2 regions of the Xenorhabdus sp. XBWT genome follow, and region 2 is predicted to be linked to the other one. Evidence: predicted binding sites of a transcription regulator. Region 2 holds the regulator's gene; the other holds the start of a gene.
The links. Region 2 encodes CRP, which controls carbon source genes, mostly activating them, when cyclic AMP is high. Its sites were predicted from a motif close to ATGTGANNNNNNTCACAT; they were not measured.
Positions count from the first base shown of each region.

Region 1: pth (aminoacyl-tRNA hydrolase) is a predicted target of CRP. The motif match lies at 4,201-4,218, and genes of this name have one in related genera.

Region 1 covers NZ_CM180990.1:2,322,186-2,329,736, forward strand. The annotation lists gene AC5JQI_RS10375 (autotransporter outer membrane beta-barrel domain-containing protein) at 1-1,451, shown strand, start outside; gene AC5JQI_RS10380 (autotransporter outer membrane beta-barrel domain-containing protein) at 1,730-3,706, shown strand; gene ychH (stress-induced protein YchH) at 3,813-4,088, opposite strand; gene pth (aminoacyl-tRNA hydrolase) at 4,463-5,053, shown strand; gene ychF (redox-regulated ATPase YchF) at 5,165-6,256, shown strand; gene AC5JQI_RS10400 (hypothetical protein) at 7,135-7,314, shown strand.
Region 2 covers NZ_CM180990.1:353,212-360,762, reverse strand. The annotation lists gene murQ (N-acetylmuramic acid 6-phosphate etherase) at 1-775, shown strand, start outside; gene murP (PTS N-acetylmuramic acid transporter subunit IIBC) at 802-2,268, shown strand; gene AC5JQI_RS01570 (LysE family translocator) at 2,284-2,889, opposite strand; gene AC5JQI_RS01565 (YheU family protein) at 3,118-3,336, shown strand; gene AC5JQI_RS01560 (phosphoribulokinase) at 3,413-4,282, shown strand; gene crp (cAMP-activated global transcriptional regulator CRP) at 4,797-5,429, shown strand; gene AC5JQI_RS01550 (aminotransferase class III-fold pyridoxal phosphate-dependent enzyme) at 5,537-5,881, opposite strand; gene AC5JQI_RS01545 (aminodeoxychorismate synthase component II) at 6,003-6,578, opposite strand; gene ppiA (peptidylprolyl isomerase A) at 7,013-7,551, opposite strand, start outside.

The DNA of each region.
Region 1 (7,551 bases), 2.0 Mb from region 2:
TGGGTACTACGCCTAAGTTATTCGAGAGCTTAATAAAAACAGGTTTGGAAGGTAAAGGGGTTTCCCAAGATCAGATTAATTTTATTCTGCAAGAAGTTCATACAGAAATTAATAAACATGTCATTCCCAATGATGCGGCACGTGATTTGGCGCTAAAAAAAGTATTTCATACATTAGCGGAAAAAGGTGAAAAATTAATTCCAGGGGCTTCCGCTACAGCAATTGAAAAAGAACTTACAGAGGGCTATGAAAAAACCAGAGAAAGTGCGACAGAGTGGACAAATCTCTATAACGAGGAAATAGACAAACAAATCAGCCAAGGAAACGGCAATATCTTACGTGCCGATATCAATGGCCTGCTGAATGAAGTCATCGCCAACCCGCTGATTTATGGCTTTCAGAATACATTAGGCTATTCCTGCCCATATGGCGAGAGTGCCGCTAAATGTTCCTCCAATGATCCCGATTTTGTCAAAAAGTTTTTATTTTCTGACAACTTCCACCCAAATCCATTAGCGCATAAAATTGAAGCCCAATACATTACCTCTATCTTCATTGCCCCCACACAAGTCATGGCGCTGGCTCAAGCCAACCGTGCGTCAGTGAAAAGCGCCCTCTCCTCCCTTGATGGTCACTTGCAGCAACTGCGCAATGGTGGTAATGAACAAGGTAAATTCGGTGTTTTCGGTGGCTACACTGGCAGCCAGAATAAAACCTTCACGCTGGGAGGGGATTATCAATTGATAGATAATTTGTTGTTGGGTGCAATGTACTCTAACTATAAAGACGAACGCACTCCAGCGGCTAACTTCTCTTATGAAGGACGCGGTCATGTGTTTACAGCGTATGCGCTGTGGAATTATTACAACAACGGCTGGCTGAGTGGCGATGTTCACTATTCACGCACCAATTATGACAGTCTGACCCGTAGCATTCAGCTTGGTGAATACACTCACAGAGAAACCGGCTCTACCACAGGTAAACAACGGGGAGCGCGTATTACCGCAGGTTGGGATATCTCTGTCACGAATTACCTGACCACCAGCCCAATCGTTCAATATGCTTGGGATAAAGGTGATGTCGATGGTTACCGTGAATCCGGTAATAACAGCTCCTCCATGCACTTTGGTAATCAAAATTACAGCTCCAAGGTTGGAACTCTGGGATGGCGGGTGGACACCAAACTGGGTCGCTTCAATCCTTACGCCTCTGTCCAGTTTAACCATCAATTTGATGATACACACTATAAATTGAGCGGCGCGATTAATAGCACCAGAACCTCTTTTGTGCAGGAAAGTGGAAAACAGAACACCAATTGGCGTCAGTATACTGTTGGTGTGAACGCAAACTTGATCAATAACGTGCGGGGCTTTGCATCCGTGACTCGTAATGACGGCAATGCTCAAGATCCTAACTACAATTTCAGTTTAGGGATCAACGCCAGCTTTTAATTCTGTATAAACACACTACCTAAAAACTGAAATAGAACCATCAATCAAAATGTAAGGCATGACTATCAATGCCTTACATTTTTTTGTCTCTTCTCTACTCAATATTCAAATGAGCACATTAACACCACGTTGAATCCTCATATATACAGCCAGAAGTAGTATCAAACTGAAATGATAAAAAATCACGCCTCAACCAGTAAAATGGAGAAATTATTCTGCAATTAATTCAAGGTGGTGTGCTGGCGTAAAAATAGTGAATTGTTTTCAGGAGAATCAGGATGAAGAAAGCACTTTTTTTAATATCAGCTATAACAGTCGTTTTATTGAATTTCATGACAAATGCGCATGCCTATGATGATATCTATGTTTTTGGTGATAGTTTGAGCGATGGTGGGAATATAGGAAAATTCACTATAGATGGGAAAAATGCTGAACTTTACGATGAATATATAACTCGAAAGCTCACAAACAAAAAGTTAACACCATCTAAATATGGTGGAAATAATTACGCACAAGGTGGTGCAACGACCAATGGCTCAGAAAAACCTATCATATTCCTTAACCCCACAACACAAAATCAAATCGCCACATATTTAAAGAAACATTCTGAAAAAGCTGACCCCAATGGTATTTATATACATTGGGTGGGAGGTAATAATATCGCTGAAGCTCTGAGTTTTTTAGCAAAAGGCAATAAAAACAAAGCGGAATATATTATTAATAATAGTTCCGCATCCGCTGCATCGCAGGTCAATCAACTCATTAAAGCTGGGGCAGGTTTAATTATTGTTCCTAATGTACCTGATATTGGTAAAACACCCAGAATCATGGATGAAGTACTTACAGGAGCATTACAAAAAAGTAAAATTCCCAGTGCAGAAATTGATAAAATTCTTAAACAGACCCACAAAGCCATTAACCAGTACTCTACACCAAATGCTGATATTCGAAACAAGGTAATCTCAGGCGTTTTCAAAAAGATTGCAGAAAATAAAGCTCCTCAAGATCCAATTAAGGCTGACGAGATCTACAATCAGTTATTGAATGCTTATAATAAAACCAGCAAAACTGCCTCCCAATTTTCTGACAAATATAACCAAAAAGTAGACGAACAACTCGGTAACGGCAATATCCTTCGTGCCGATGTCAACCGCCTCCTGCAAGAAGTAATTGATGATCCGACTATCTATGGCTTTTCCAATACACTGGGTTATACCTGCCCACAAGGCAAGTATGCCGTATTTTGCGTTTCTTCCGATCCAGAGGTTGATAAAAACCAATCTTACTTATTTTCCGATAACTTTCATCCAACACCTTATGCACATCGGTTGATTGGTCAGTATATTACGTCCATCTATAAGGCCCCTCTACAGGTGATGGTGTTGAATCAAGTCAACCGAATACCAACCAAAAACGTTACTTCCTCACTGGATGGTCACCTGCAACAGCTACACAATGGGCATAATGACCAAGGTAAAATTGGTATATTCGGCGGTTATACCGACAGTGGCAATAACACTTTCACATTGGGTAGCGACTATCAACTAACGACTAATTTACTATTCGGATTAGTAATTTCTCATTATCAGGATGAACAGAACCCCTCCTATAATTTCCATTATGCCGCGAATGGCCATATTATAGCCGCTTATGCGCTATGGAACTATGCTGGTAATGGCTGGTTGAGTGGTAATCTTCATTATTCCCACACCAATTATAATTATCTGTCACGTACCATCCAGCTTGGACAAGCCACGCGCAGAGAATCAGGTTCAACAATTGGTAAACAGTGGGGTTGGAGAATTACGGCAGGCTGGAATATTCCTATCACGCAATACCTGACCACCAGCCCAATTATCCAATATGCGTGGGACAATGGAGATATCAATGGTTACCGTGAATCCGGCAATAACAGCACCTCCATGCACTTTGGTAATCAAAACTATAACCCCAATGTAGGTTCAGTGGGCTGGAGAATTGACACACAATTAGGCCGTTTCAATCCATACGCCTCAATCCTGTTCAATCATCAGTTCAATAACGAACGCTATACACTGCGCAGTGCCATCAATTCCACCATAACATCATTCGTACTGCAAAAAAAACAAGCCAGAAATCATGTTCAATACACGGTAGGAGTGAATGCTAATCTGACCAACGACTTTCGCGCATTTGCCGCTGTATCACATGAAAACAGTGCTAGCGATTTCTCGCGTAACTATAATTTTAATTTCGGTTTGAATGTCAAATTTTGATAAGATTAATTCAAGATAAAAATTAGAAAATTTATAAAAAGAAAAGCAATTAAGGCGGTAATTTTTTTACCGCCTTAATTAAATTAGTTACTTTTTAATCTATTAATCATGGGAGTCTATGTTTTTTGCGACGATAACGTTCATCGTAATTTTTTAACCACCAATACTTATCAGCCACTTGTTCCCGTCCACCAATACTGGCTCCTGCCAACCAAATTAATGCCCCCACAAACAGCCCCATTAATGCAACGCCCGTCAATAATTCAGACAGCCCCAAATTAAAGACATGACCGAGCAATACATAAGCCAAACTGAGAAACATTGCAGCCATTCCCAACCCCATGAGAATGTTACCAAAGATAAAAGCCTTTTTACGTTTCATAACCAACCTCCAATACTTTTTGCGAACGCAATTTGCAAACCCAACGAACTAAAAAGCACGAAAGTAGATATCTTTCTTTGTATTAATTATAGCCTTGATTTTTCAAAGGTTATTGAGGTGGTGATCACAATCCGTACAAACTTGAACCTAATTTTTTACATTATGTCGGAATAATATTTATTAATAGTTTGCATTTATCCAAACTAGATTTGCCTAAATAACGGTAGCATGACGAGTATATCCTTCATCTTTCAAATTACGCCTTTGTTTTCTGCCTCTAAAAAATAAAACACATAATGAGTTTTGTACTCAGGCCTTTAGATAGGTAAACTAATGCCCTTTTTTGTTTTATTGCCAATAAGCGAACCAAAACTGTGAGTAACATAAAATTAATCGTTGGCCTGGCAAATCCTGGAGCTGAATATGCGCAGACCAGACATAACGCCGGGGCATGGTTTGTCGATTCATTAGCACACCGCTATAACCAATCCCTGAAAGAAGAAAATAAATTTTTTGGCTATACCGCCCGTATCAATATAAATGGGCAGGACATCCGCCTGCTGGTGCCAGCCACTTTCATGAATCTCAGTGGTAAATCTGTCCTTGCCCTTGCCGGGTTTTATCGCATCCAACCGGACGAGATTCTGGTAGCACACGATGAATTGGATCTACCGCCTGGTGTGGCAAAAATGAAGTTAGGCGGCAGCAATGGCGGTCATAACGGCCTGAAAGACATTCAGAACAAATTCAGCAATAACCCTAACTTTCATCGCCTGCGCATTGGTATAGGCCATCCGGGTGATAAAAATAAAGTTGTGGGATTCGTACTCGGCAAGCCACCTGCCAGTGAGCAAAATCTGATTGACGATGCCATTGATGAAGCATTGCGCTGCACTGATATTCTGATTAAAGATGGCATGAGCAAGGCAATTAACCGTTTACACGCATTCAAAGCCAGCGCCTGACTGGGAGTACGTGGCGCAGCGGGTTATTGCGTGTATAATAGCGCCAATTTGTATAACTCACCGACAAGCATATTGCTCGTTGGTTTATAAGTGATTTAAGGTGATAAATATATGGGATTCAAATGCGGTATCGTTGGCCTGCCTAACGTTGGGAAATCTACATTATTCAATGCGCTGACCAAAGCAGGTATCGAAGCAGCAAACTTCCCGTTCTGCACTATCGAGCCAAACACTGGTGTTGTGCCGATGCCAGACTCACGTCTTGACCAATTGGCTGAAATCGTCAAGCCACAGCGTATACTGCCGACCACAATGGAGTTTGTGGATATTGCCGGTCTGGTAAAAGGCGCTTCAAAAGGTGAAGGCTTGGGTAACCAATTCCTGACCAACATCCGTGAAACAGAAGCAATCGGCCATGTTGTGCGTTGCTTTGAAAACGACAACATCATCCATGTTTCAGGTCAGGTTGATCCTGCTGCCGATATTGACATTATCAATACTGAACTGGCTCTGTCGGATCTGGATACCTGCGAACGCGCTATCCAGCGTGTACAGAAAAAAGCCAAAGGTGGTGATAAAGACGCTAAAGCAGAGCTGGAAGCTTTGGAAAAGTGCCTTCCCCACCTCGAACAAGCAGGTATGCTGCGTGCTTTAAATCTGAGTGCAGAAGAAAAAGCGGTTATTCGCTATCTGAGCTTCCTGACGCTGAAACCAACCATGTACATTGCTAACGTCAATGAAGATGGTTTCGAGAATAACCCACACCTTGACACTGTTCGTGTCATCGCAGAAAAAGAAGGTTCTGTCGTTGTTCCTGTTTGCGCTGCGATTGAAGCTGATATTGCAGAACTGGAAGATGCCGACCGAGAAGAATTCATGGCTGAACTGGGTCTGGAAGAACCAGGGTTGAATCGTGTTATTCGTGCGGGCTATGAGCTGCTGAACCTGCAAACTTACTTCACTGCCGGTGTAAAAGAAGTTCGTGCCTGGACAATCCCTGTAGGCGCTACGGCTCCACAAGCAGCGGGTAAAATTCATACTGACTTTGAAAAAGGCTTTATCCGTGCCCAAACCATCGCGTTTGAAGATTTCATCACTTACAAAGGTGAACAAGGTGCGAAAGAAGCAGGTAAAATGCGTGCAGAAGGGAAAGATTATATCGTCAAAGATGGCGATGTGATGAACTTCTTATTTAACGTCTGATTTTTTATGTCTGAGGCATCTAACGATGCCTTATAATTAGCAGAAAAATCATTAAAATCCACGTAATTCAACGTGGATTTTAACTTTTATAATATCTCAAAATATTTCATCAAAACGCATTAAAAATAACTCTCGGATTTATCCCGTTTGTCTCACACTCCCCCACACTATTTCCCCATTATGGAATATAGAGGTTCATGAAAAGATACATGCCTCTGCCTTTATAGCATAGATAACCGTATGTTTATAAAAAGATAAGTATGCGTAATCAACAAATCTGCGACTGAAAGATGACAACTATAATATCCCCATATACATAGTAATAAAAAGCCTAATTTATAATAAAAATAGAAATGATATAATTAAAAATCAATTTAACTGGATATTTCTCTTATAAATCATTCAGTAGCTTTTTTATATAAAAATCTCAGAGATACATCATTGTTATTTTATAAACAAATCATAAATGCATTGGACAAATAGATAGCCAAAACATAGAACACTTGCAAGAATAATCACGTTCAATTCTGATATTGAACATGTTGTAAATATCGATATATTTATCCATTATGAAGAGATGAGATATGGAATCATGAATAGAAAATTAGTTGCTTTTATACTGTCATGAATCATAGTATCGACTATCACTGCTAACGCCACAGAGTGAATCTCGGTATATTTTTGGCGAGTAAAGAATACTCTCTAAATAATCTATAACCTGATTCCTAATAGTGGTAGACATTATGTTATTAAACGCCTTTTCTAATAAGCCAGATATTATAGCTTAAAGAAAAATCTAGTGACATTAATGAATGCAGCCAACAAGGCTGGAAAACGACAAGTACTTTTATTTACACACAAAAATAGGGTATGAAATTATGAACAAAAAATTAGTTGCTTGTATATTGACCTTTATTATCGGAACAACTGTTACTGCTAATGCCTCAGCTCTTGCTTGTAATATCTTTGGTCCTTCAGCCAAGCAAATCTGCTTAGGGGGCTGCGATCTGCTATCAGATAAGGGTTTCTTAGGTTTCCTCAAAAAAGTCTGTATATAATCAACATCCAGTATATTTAAAATATAAATTCTGTTTCATCATGTTTCATCAATGAATGTATAAAATAAATCTGCATATCAGGTATGTAACCATGAAAATCATTTTCAATGGCCTTCATGTAACAATCATTGGTGAACTGTTTGTGTTTAATGCTTATTTATAATTATTGATTTATAATTTAAACTGGATTTTTAGAGTAAAGAGTTTTAAACTAAATTATGATTAATAGTTTGGTTT
Region 2 (7,551 bases):
AAAAACACTCCCGCAAATTGCCAAAGTAGTTGATAAGGTCGCAGAGGCGTTTCGTCAGGGAGGGCGTTTAATTTACAGTGGAGCCGGAACTTCTGGACGTTTGGGTATTTTAGATGCCAGTGAATGTCCGCCAACTTATGGTACAAAGCCAGAACAGGTGATCGGTTTAATTGCGGGTGGGCATCAGGCAATTCTGAAAGCGGTCGAAAATGCGGAAGATAACCGGAAGTTAGGCACAGGCGATCTTAAGGAACTACATTTTAATCAGCGGGATATCCTCGTGGGGATCGCAGCCAGTGGCAGGACACCCTATGTATTAGGTGCAATGGAATATGCTAAATCCGTTGGCGCTACCGTAGCCTGTATCAGTTGTAATCCTGTTAGCCCGATGACGCAATTGGCTGACATTGCTATCACGCCCGTAGTAGGGCCGGAAGTTGTGACAGGTTCTTCTCGCATGAAAGCCGGAACAGCACAAAAACTGGTGCTGAATATGATCACGACAGGTGCCATGATCCGCATTGGCAAGATATATGGCAATTTGATGGTAGATGTGGAAGCCACAAATGCCAAGTTAATCGAACGTCAGAAAAATATTGTTATGGCTGCCACCGAGTGCAGCAGGGAAACCGCCGAAAAAACCCTGAATGCCTGTGGTGGTCACTGTAAAACTGCAATTGTGATGATTTTATCGGATATAAGTGCCGAAAAAGCCAAAAAATTATTGAAAAAGCATCAAGGGCTTATCCGGCCAAGCATCTCAAAAGACCGATAATCATTACCTCTTGGAAGGGGGCATAAATGGCTAAAATTAGTCGGGAAATGCTGTTCGAAATACTCAACGCCATTGGCGGGACAGGTAATATTACACACAGTAGTAATTGTATGACCCGATTGCGGCTGACTTTACGCAATGATTCACTTGCCGATAAAATCAGATTGCAGAAAATCGCGGGCGTCTTAGGCGTCATAAAAAGTGATGACCAACTTCAGATTGTCCTTGGCCCCGGTAAAGCTCAAACAGCCGCAGATATCATGAATACACTGCTCAGTGAATCATATAACTCCAATGAACCAAAACTTCATGTCACTGAGCACTATTCTGAAAACCTAAAAGATATCGCCACCTCAAACAAAAAATATCTCAAAGAAAAACAAACCAGCCCAATCCATAAATTTCTGGCTAAATTTGCCACCATCTTCACGCCTTTAATCCCCGGATTTATTGCTGTTGGTCTGTTATTGGGGTTTGCTACCCTGCTGGAGCAGATTTTTGTCAAAGACGCTGTGCATCCCGACGCGACTTTGGTCGAGATGATCGGTTATATGAAAATCTTTAGCAAAGGCATGTTCAGCTTTCTGAGCATCCTGATTGGCTACAATGCGCAAAAAGCTTTTGGCGGATCAGGGGTTAATGGTGCAATTATCGCATCTTTATTCGTATTGGGTTATAACGCCGAAGCCAACAGCGGGTTCTATTCCGGCATAAATAATTTCTTTGGATTCGCCATCGATCCTCGAGGTAACATCATCGGTGTACTGATTGCCTGTATTCTCGGGGCATGGGTAGAAAAGCAAATCCGCAAAGTCATGCCATCTGACCTCGATATGATCCTGACTTCTGCTATTACTCTGCTTATCATGGGTGCTGTTGCTTTTATCATCATTATGCCCATCGGGAGTTATTTATTTACCACGATGTCATGGCTGTTCATGAACTTGAATGGCAACCCATTCGGCACAGCAATTCTGGCAGGTTTGTTCTTAATCGCTGTAATGTTTGGTGTGCATCAAGGCTTCGTCCCCGTCTATTTTGCCTTGATGGATGCACAGGGTTTCAACTCCCTGTTTCCTGTTCTCGCAATGGGCGGAGCAGGTCAGGTGGGTGCTGCGCTGGCGTTATATCTGAAAGCTCAAAAGGGTTCCTTGTTGCGCACTCAAATCAAAGGTGCCATCATTCCGGGGTTTCTGGGAATTGGGGAACCCTTGATTTATGGCGTAACACTGCCTCGCGTAAAACCCTTTGTCACCGCCTGTCTCGGTGGTGCAGTTGGCGGCTTTTTTATCGGTCTGATTGCCTGGTGGGGATTACCAGTCGGATTAAATAGTGTTTTCGGCCCTTCCGGTTTGGTCGCGCTGCCCCTGATGACCTCCAACAATGGTATCTTCACGGGCATGGCAGTATATGGTGCCGGATTGCTCGTCGCTTACCTATCAGGCTTTATACTGACATTATTCTTTGGCAGTAAAAATATTGACATGAATTGACTCCAGTCCCTAATTTTAGCTAACCCAGATTAAAGGGACGCAAGCGGCGGTCAGCAGCCCCATCGCAATATTAAATATGAACCACGCATGGCGATTTCTTAATAAACAGCCAATCAATGAGCCGAGCATAAGCCAGATTGCACCAGCTATTGCACTGGAGATTAACATTACTGCGCTGATAGCCAATATCGAATTGTTATATAGTGATCCGGGCAGACTGTAACTGCTGACTGCCCCCAATCCCATCAACCATGTTTTGGGGTTCAGGAATTGCAGTAACCAGCCTTGATGAATCTTGATGGGTGTCCCTGTCACCTGCGCTGTACGTAGTTGCTTATAGTGTGAAGTCGCCGTTTTCCAAGCCAACCACAACAAATACAGGCTACCGAGTATTTTCAGACCAGTATGCATCGCAGGGTAGATCAGCAGCAATGCAGCAACACCAAAGGCAGACAGCAATAAAATTGTCTGCATTCCCAATACAATACCCAAACAAAGTGGTACAGAGCGACGGATACCAAAAGTAGCGCCCGCTGATGTTAGCAGCAAGTTGTTTGGGCCCGGAGTGACAGCAGAAATAAACATAAATGTACTAAGCGAGAATAACAAACTTACAGTCATGGGTAGATTCCCCTCACCCAAATGGTCAACATTTCCTTTCAAGAAAAATAGCAGTATGTTATTCCACACACAAGATAACTAATCATGAAATCAATTCATTATGAGTGAGAATTTTTGTCCCCATAAACCACACTGGCTGGCGCCTTATTTAAGGCTATCTCATTTAAAACAATTATCCGAAAAACACTTAATTTCAGAACAATCAAAACATCATCAGGAGCAATTACAATGATGATACCGTGGCAACAACTTGAAACCGATACTCTACTCAACTTAATTGAAAGTTTTGTCTTACGTGAAGGCACAGATTACGGTGATCAAGAAAAAACACTTGAACAAAAAGTACAGGATGTCAAACGTCAGCTTGAACGAGGTGAGGTTCTGCTGGTATGGTCTGAATTACATGAAACTGTCAATATCATGCCTAAAGAGATGTTCCGCCCATAAGGTTTGGCCCATTTTATTCATCATAAGAGACTGATTAAAAAGATAATCCCAATTTTTATTGATAAGGAGTCTGTTCATGTCTGCCAAGTATCCTGTTATTGCAATCACTGGCTCCAGTGGAGCAGGAACGACAACTACCAGTGTAGCTTTTCGTAAGATTTTCCAACAACTTGATGTAACTGCTGCACTCATTGAAGGAGATAGTTTTCATCGTTATACTCGCCCAGAAATGGATGCTGAGATCCGAAAAGCGAAAGAGCAGGGCAGGCATATCAGTTACTTTGGGCCAGAAGCCAATGATTTCAGCATGCTGGAAAAGACGTTTTATGATTACGGGGAAACAGGCAGTGGTCGCTGCCGCAAATACCTCCATACCTATGATGAAGCTGTTCCTTATAACCAAGTACCAGGCACTTTCACACCATGGGAACCATTGCCGTCAAACACCGACATTCTGTTTTACGAAGGGCTGCACGGCGGTGTTGTCACGCCACAACATAATGTTGCCAGCTATGTTGACTTTCTGATTGGTGTTGTACCTATAGTCAATCTGGAATGGATACAAAAACTGATCCGTGATACCAGCGAGCGTGGACACTCTCAAGAAGCTGTCATGGATTCTGTTGTTCGCTCAATGGACGATTATATTCGCTATATCACTCCTCAATTTTCACGCACACACATCAACTTCCAGCGCGTTCCCACTGTTGATACCTCTAATCCTTTTTCTGCCAAGGCCATTCCTTCGTTAGACGAAAGTTTTATCGTGATTCGTTTTCGAGGTCTAACCCAAATTGATTTTCCCTATTTACTGGCAATGCTTCAGGGTTCATTTATTTCCAGTATAAATACTATCGTCGTGCCGGGTGGAAAAATGGGGTTGGCTATGGAGTTAATTATGGCACCGCTCGTCAAACAATTACTGGAAGGTAAAAAGATCTCATGATCTAGGCTTCATTTTATTTTTAATAAAACAGGTAACAAAAAATAATGCCGCCTGTTTTATTAAAATAAATAAGTGATTTATGTGGCTATAAATCAGCCTGATAAAAATCATAACCATGAAGAAGCTAATACATGCAAAAACAACGTGAAATACTTCACTAAAAGGACAGTATTCAGCATTATCTTTCGTTATTATAAATATAAAATCAATAAGACCACGTCTCTAGACCAATTTCTGGTAATCTGATAACCAGTTTAATATGCTGAAGCGATACAAGAGAAGACAGAAACGTTTTCCTGTGTTACAAACAAGTCTACATGCGAGACTGGCAAGGTATATGGGTTAAGATCAATACACTTGTATATTGAAATTTTTATAATCCATATAAAATTCTCGTTTGTCAGTTTTTCAGCAAGTTAATATGTTAATCTATTGACTTTATAAAACTAGCCTTAAGAGAAACGGCCTGTTTCTCACTTCATAAAGGCAGAAATAACAACAGAGGATAAAGCGAATGGTTCTCGGCAAGCCACAAACAGACCCTACTCTTGAATGGTTTTTGTCACACTGCCATATTCACAAATATCCATCCAAGAGCACGCTTATTCATCAAGGCGAGAAAGCAGAAACGCTTTACTACATTGTTAAAGGTTCAGTTGCTGTTCTAATAAAAGATGAAGAAGGTAAAGAGATGATTCTCTCTTATTTAAATCAGGGAGACTTCATTGGTGAACTTGGATTGTTTGAAGAGGGGCAAGAACGTACAGCATGGGTGCGCGCTAAAAGCGCCTGTGAAGTGGCTGAAATTTCTTACAAGAAATTCCGTCAGTTAATTCAGGTTAATCCTGACATTCTAATGCGTTTATCTGCTCAGATGGCAAGTCGCCTGCAAACAACTTCCGAAAAAGTGGGTAACTTAGCCTTTCTGGACGTTACAGGCCGTATCGCCCAAACATTACTCAATCTGGCTAAGCAGCCTGATGCGATGACTCACCCTGATGGTATGCAGATTAAAATCACACGTCAGGAGATTGGACAAATTGTAGGTTGTTCACGTGAAACAGTTGGCCGCATTCTGAAAATGCTGGAAGATCAAAACCTGATCTCTGCACATGGTAAAACTATTGTCGTTTATGGGACCCGTTAGTTCCTGAAAAACCGGGCCAGTGTAATCTACGAGATTCCCACTGGCTTCTTTGTTCTGTTATTGCTTTATCTGGCTGCCAGCTTATTTATCTAACCACCGCGCTATCGCTATATCCAGCCGTGCCATGCCTTTTCTGCTATATCATCCTCAGGAATCACCAATGACGGCGTAAAACGCAGAATACCGTCTCCTGCACTCAATAACATCAACCCCTGTTCAACCGCTTTCTGCAATATATTTCTGGATTTACTCTGATACTCTTTTTTCAATACAGCGCCGATAAGCAGCCCTTTTCCACGAATTTTCTGAAAAATGCCATATTTTTGGTTCAGATTCTCCAATGCGCAAATGATCATATCATGACGTTCTTCCACTCCGGCCAATACTTCTGGCGTATTGATAATATCCAGAGCGGCACAACCAACAGAACAAGCCAGAGGATTTCCTACCATTTCCCTCACCTTGTTTTTATGTTTGCCACATCTAAGTGAAATAATAGTCATTAAATATGAATAAAAAACCACATTATAGCAAATAAAAAAACAGTGGAGTGAGGGGTTTGGTGTTACCAGATTAATATTTAAGAAAATTATTCAACAACTCATGTCCTTGCTCACTAAGAATACTTTCTGGGTGAAATTGCACCCCTTCCAGTGGCAAAGTACGGTGGCGTATCCCCATGATTTCATCCACATCACCATTGCGTTGGCTCCATGCCGTTACTTCAAATGATGCCGGAAGGGTTTCCGCAGCAATAACCAAAGAGTGATAACGAGTGACGGTCAATGGATGATCCAATCCCTTGAATACCCCCTGCTGACAATGATGAAGCAAACTGGTTTTTCCATGCATCACTTCACGGGCTTTGACTATGCTCGCACCAAAAGCTTGCCCTATCGCCTGATGCCCCAAACACACACCGAGAATAGGTAACTTTCCGGCAAAATGCGAAATCGCTTCCAGCGAGATCCCTGCTTCATTTGGCGTACAAGGCCCAGGTGAAATCACTAAATGCGTGGGTGCCAGCTTTTCGATATCTTCAAGCTGCAACTCATCATTGCGTTTAACTAAAACCTCTGTCCCTAACTCACAAAAATACTGATATAAATTGAATGTAAAAGAGTCGTAATTATCTATTATTAATAACATAGGAGTATATCCTACTGATTTTATAGTTTTATAAGTTACCCTACCCACATTAGGGTATTATGCATTATGTATCACGGTAAAATAAAATCAGGTAAACACTATTAACGGCAACGAAGTACTCATCATACCACAGAAGCACTGTTAGAATAGTAGCGACAGAGAAGGGAAACTCAGAGAAGAAAGTGCAACCCAAACAATTAAGGGCGATTATCCGAGTATCTACTTATGGCTTATAACCAATGGATTTCAAGAGACAGCGCGACAGCAAAGGAACCGACAAGTTCGTCGGGAACGAATTTGTCCAGCCAAAGACTGTCCCTTGGTGAGAGGCAGGAACCTCTCATTAATCCCCAGAAACATAGACGGCTATGTGACTGGGGTGAGTGAGAGCAGCCTACAAAACAGCAACTTGAAAGATGAAGGCTTATATCAGATTAAGGCTCGATCTTGGCTGACAAGATCACGATAGGCTTTGCTGGTACATTTTGATAAGGACCAACATTTTCTGTCTTGACCTGAGAAATTTTATCAACCACATCCATGCCTTTTACCACTTTGCCAAAGACTGCATAACCAAAATCACGCTGACCATGGTCAAGGAAAGCATTATCGGTAACGTTAATAAAAAACTGGCTGGTTGCACTGTCTTTATCTGCGGTACGCGCCATCGCGATTGTGCCACGAAGATTACGTAAGCCATTATCCGCCTCATTCTTGATTGGCTCCCTAGTGGCTTTTTGCTTCATATCTTTTGTAAAACCGCCGCCCTGAATCATAAAGCCAGGAATCACACGATGAAAAATAGTGTTGTTATAAAACCCTTCATTGACATACTCAACGAAATTCTTGGTGGTAATTGGTGCTTTATTACTATCCAACTCAAGTTCAATTTCTCCGGCTGATGTCATCAGCTTCACGTGAGTTTCAGCTGCCAATACTGGAGTAGCTATCACACCGATAGCACATGCAGCCA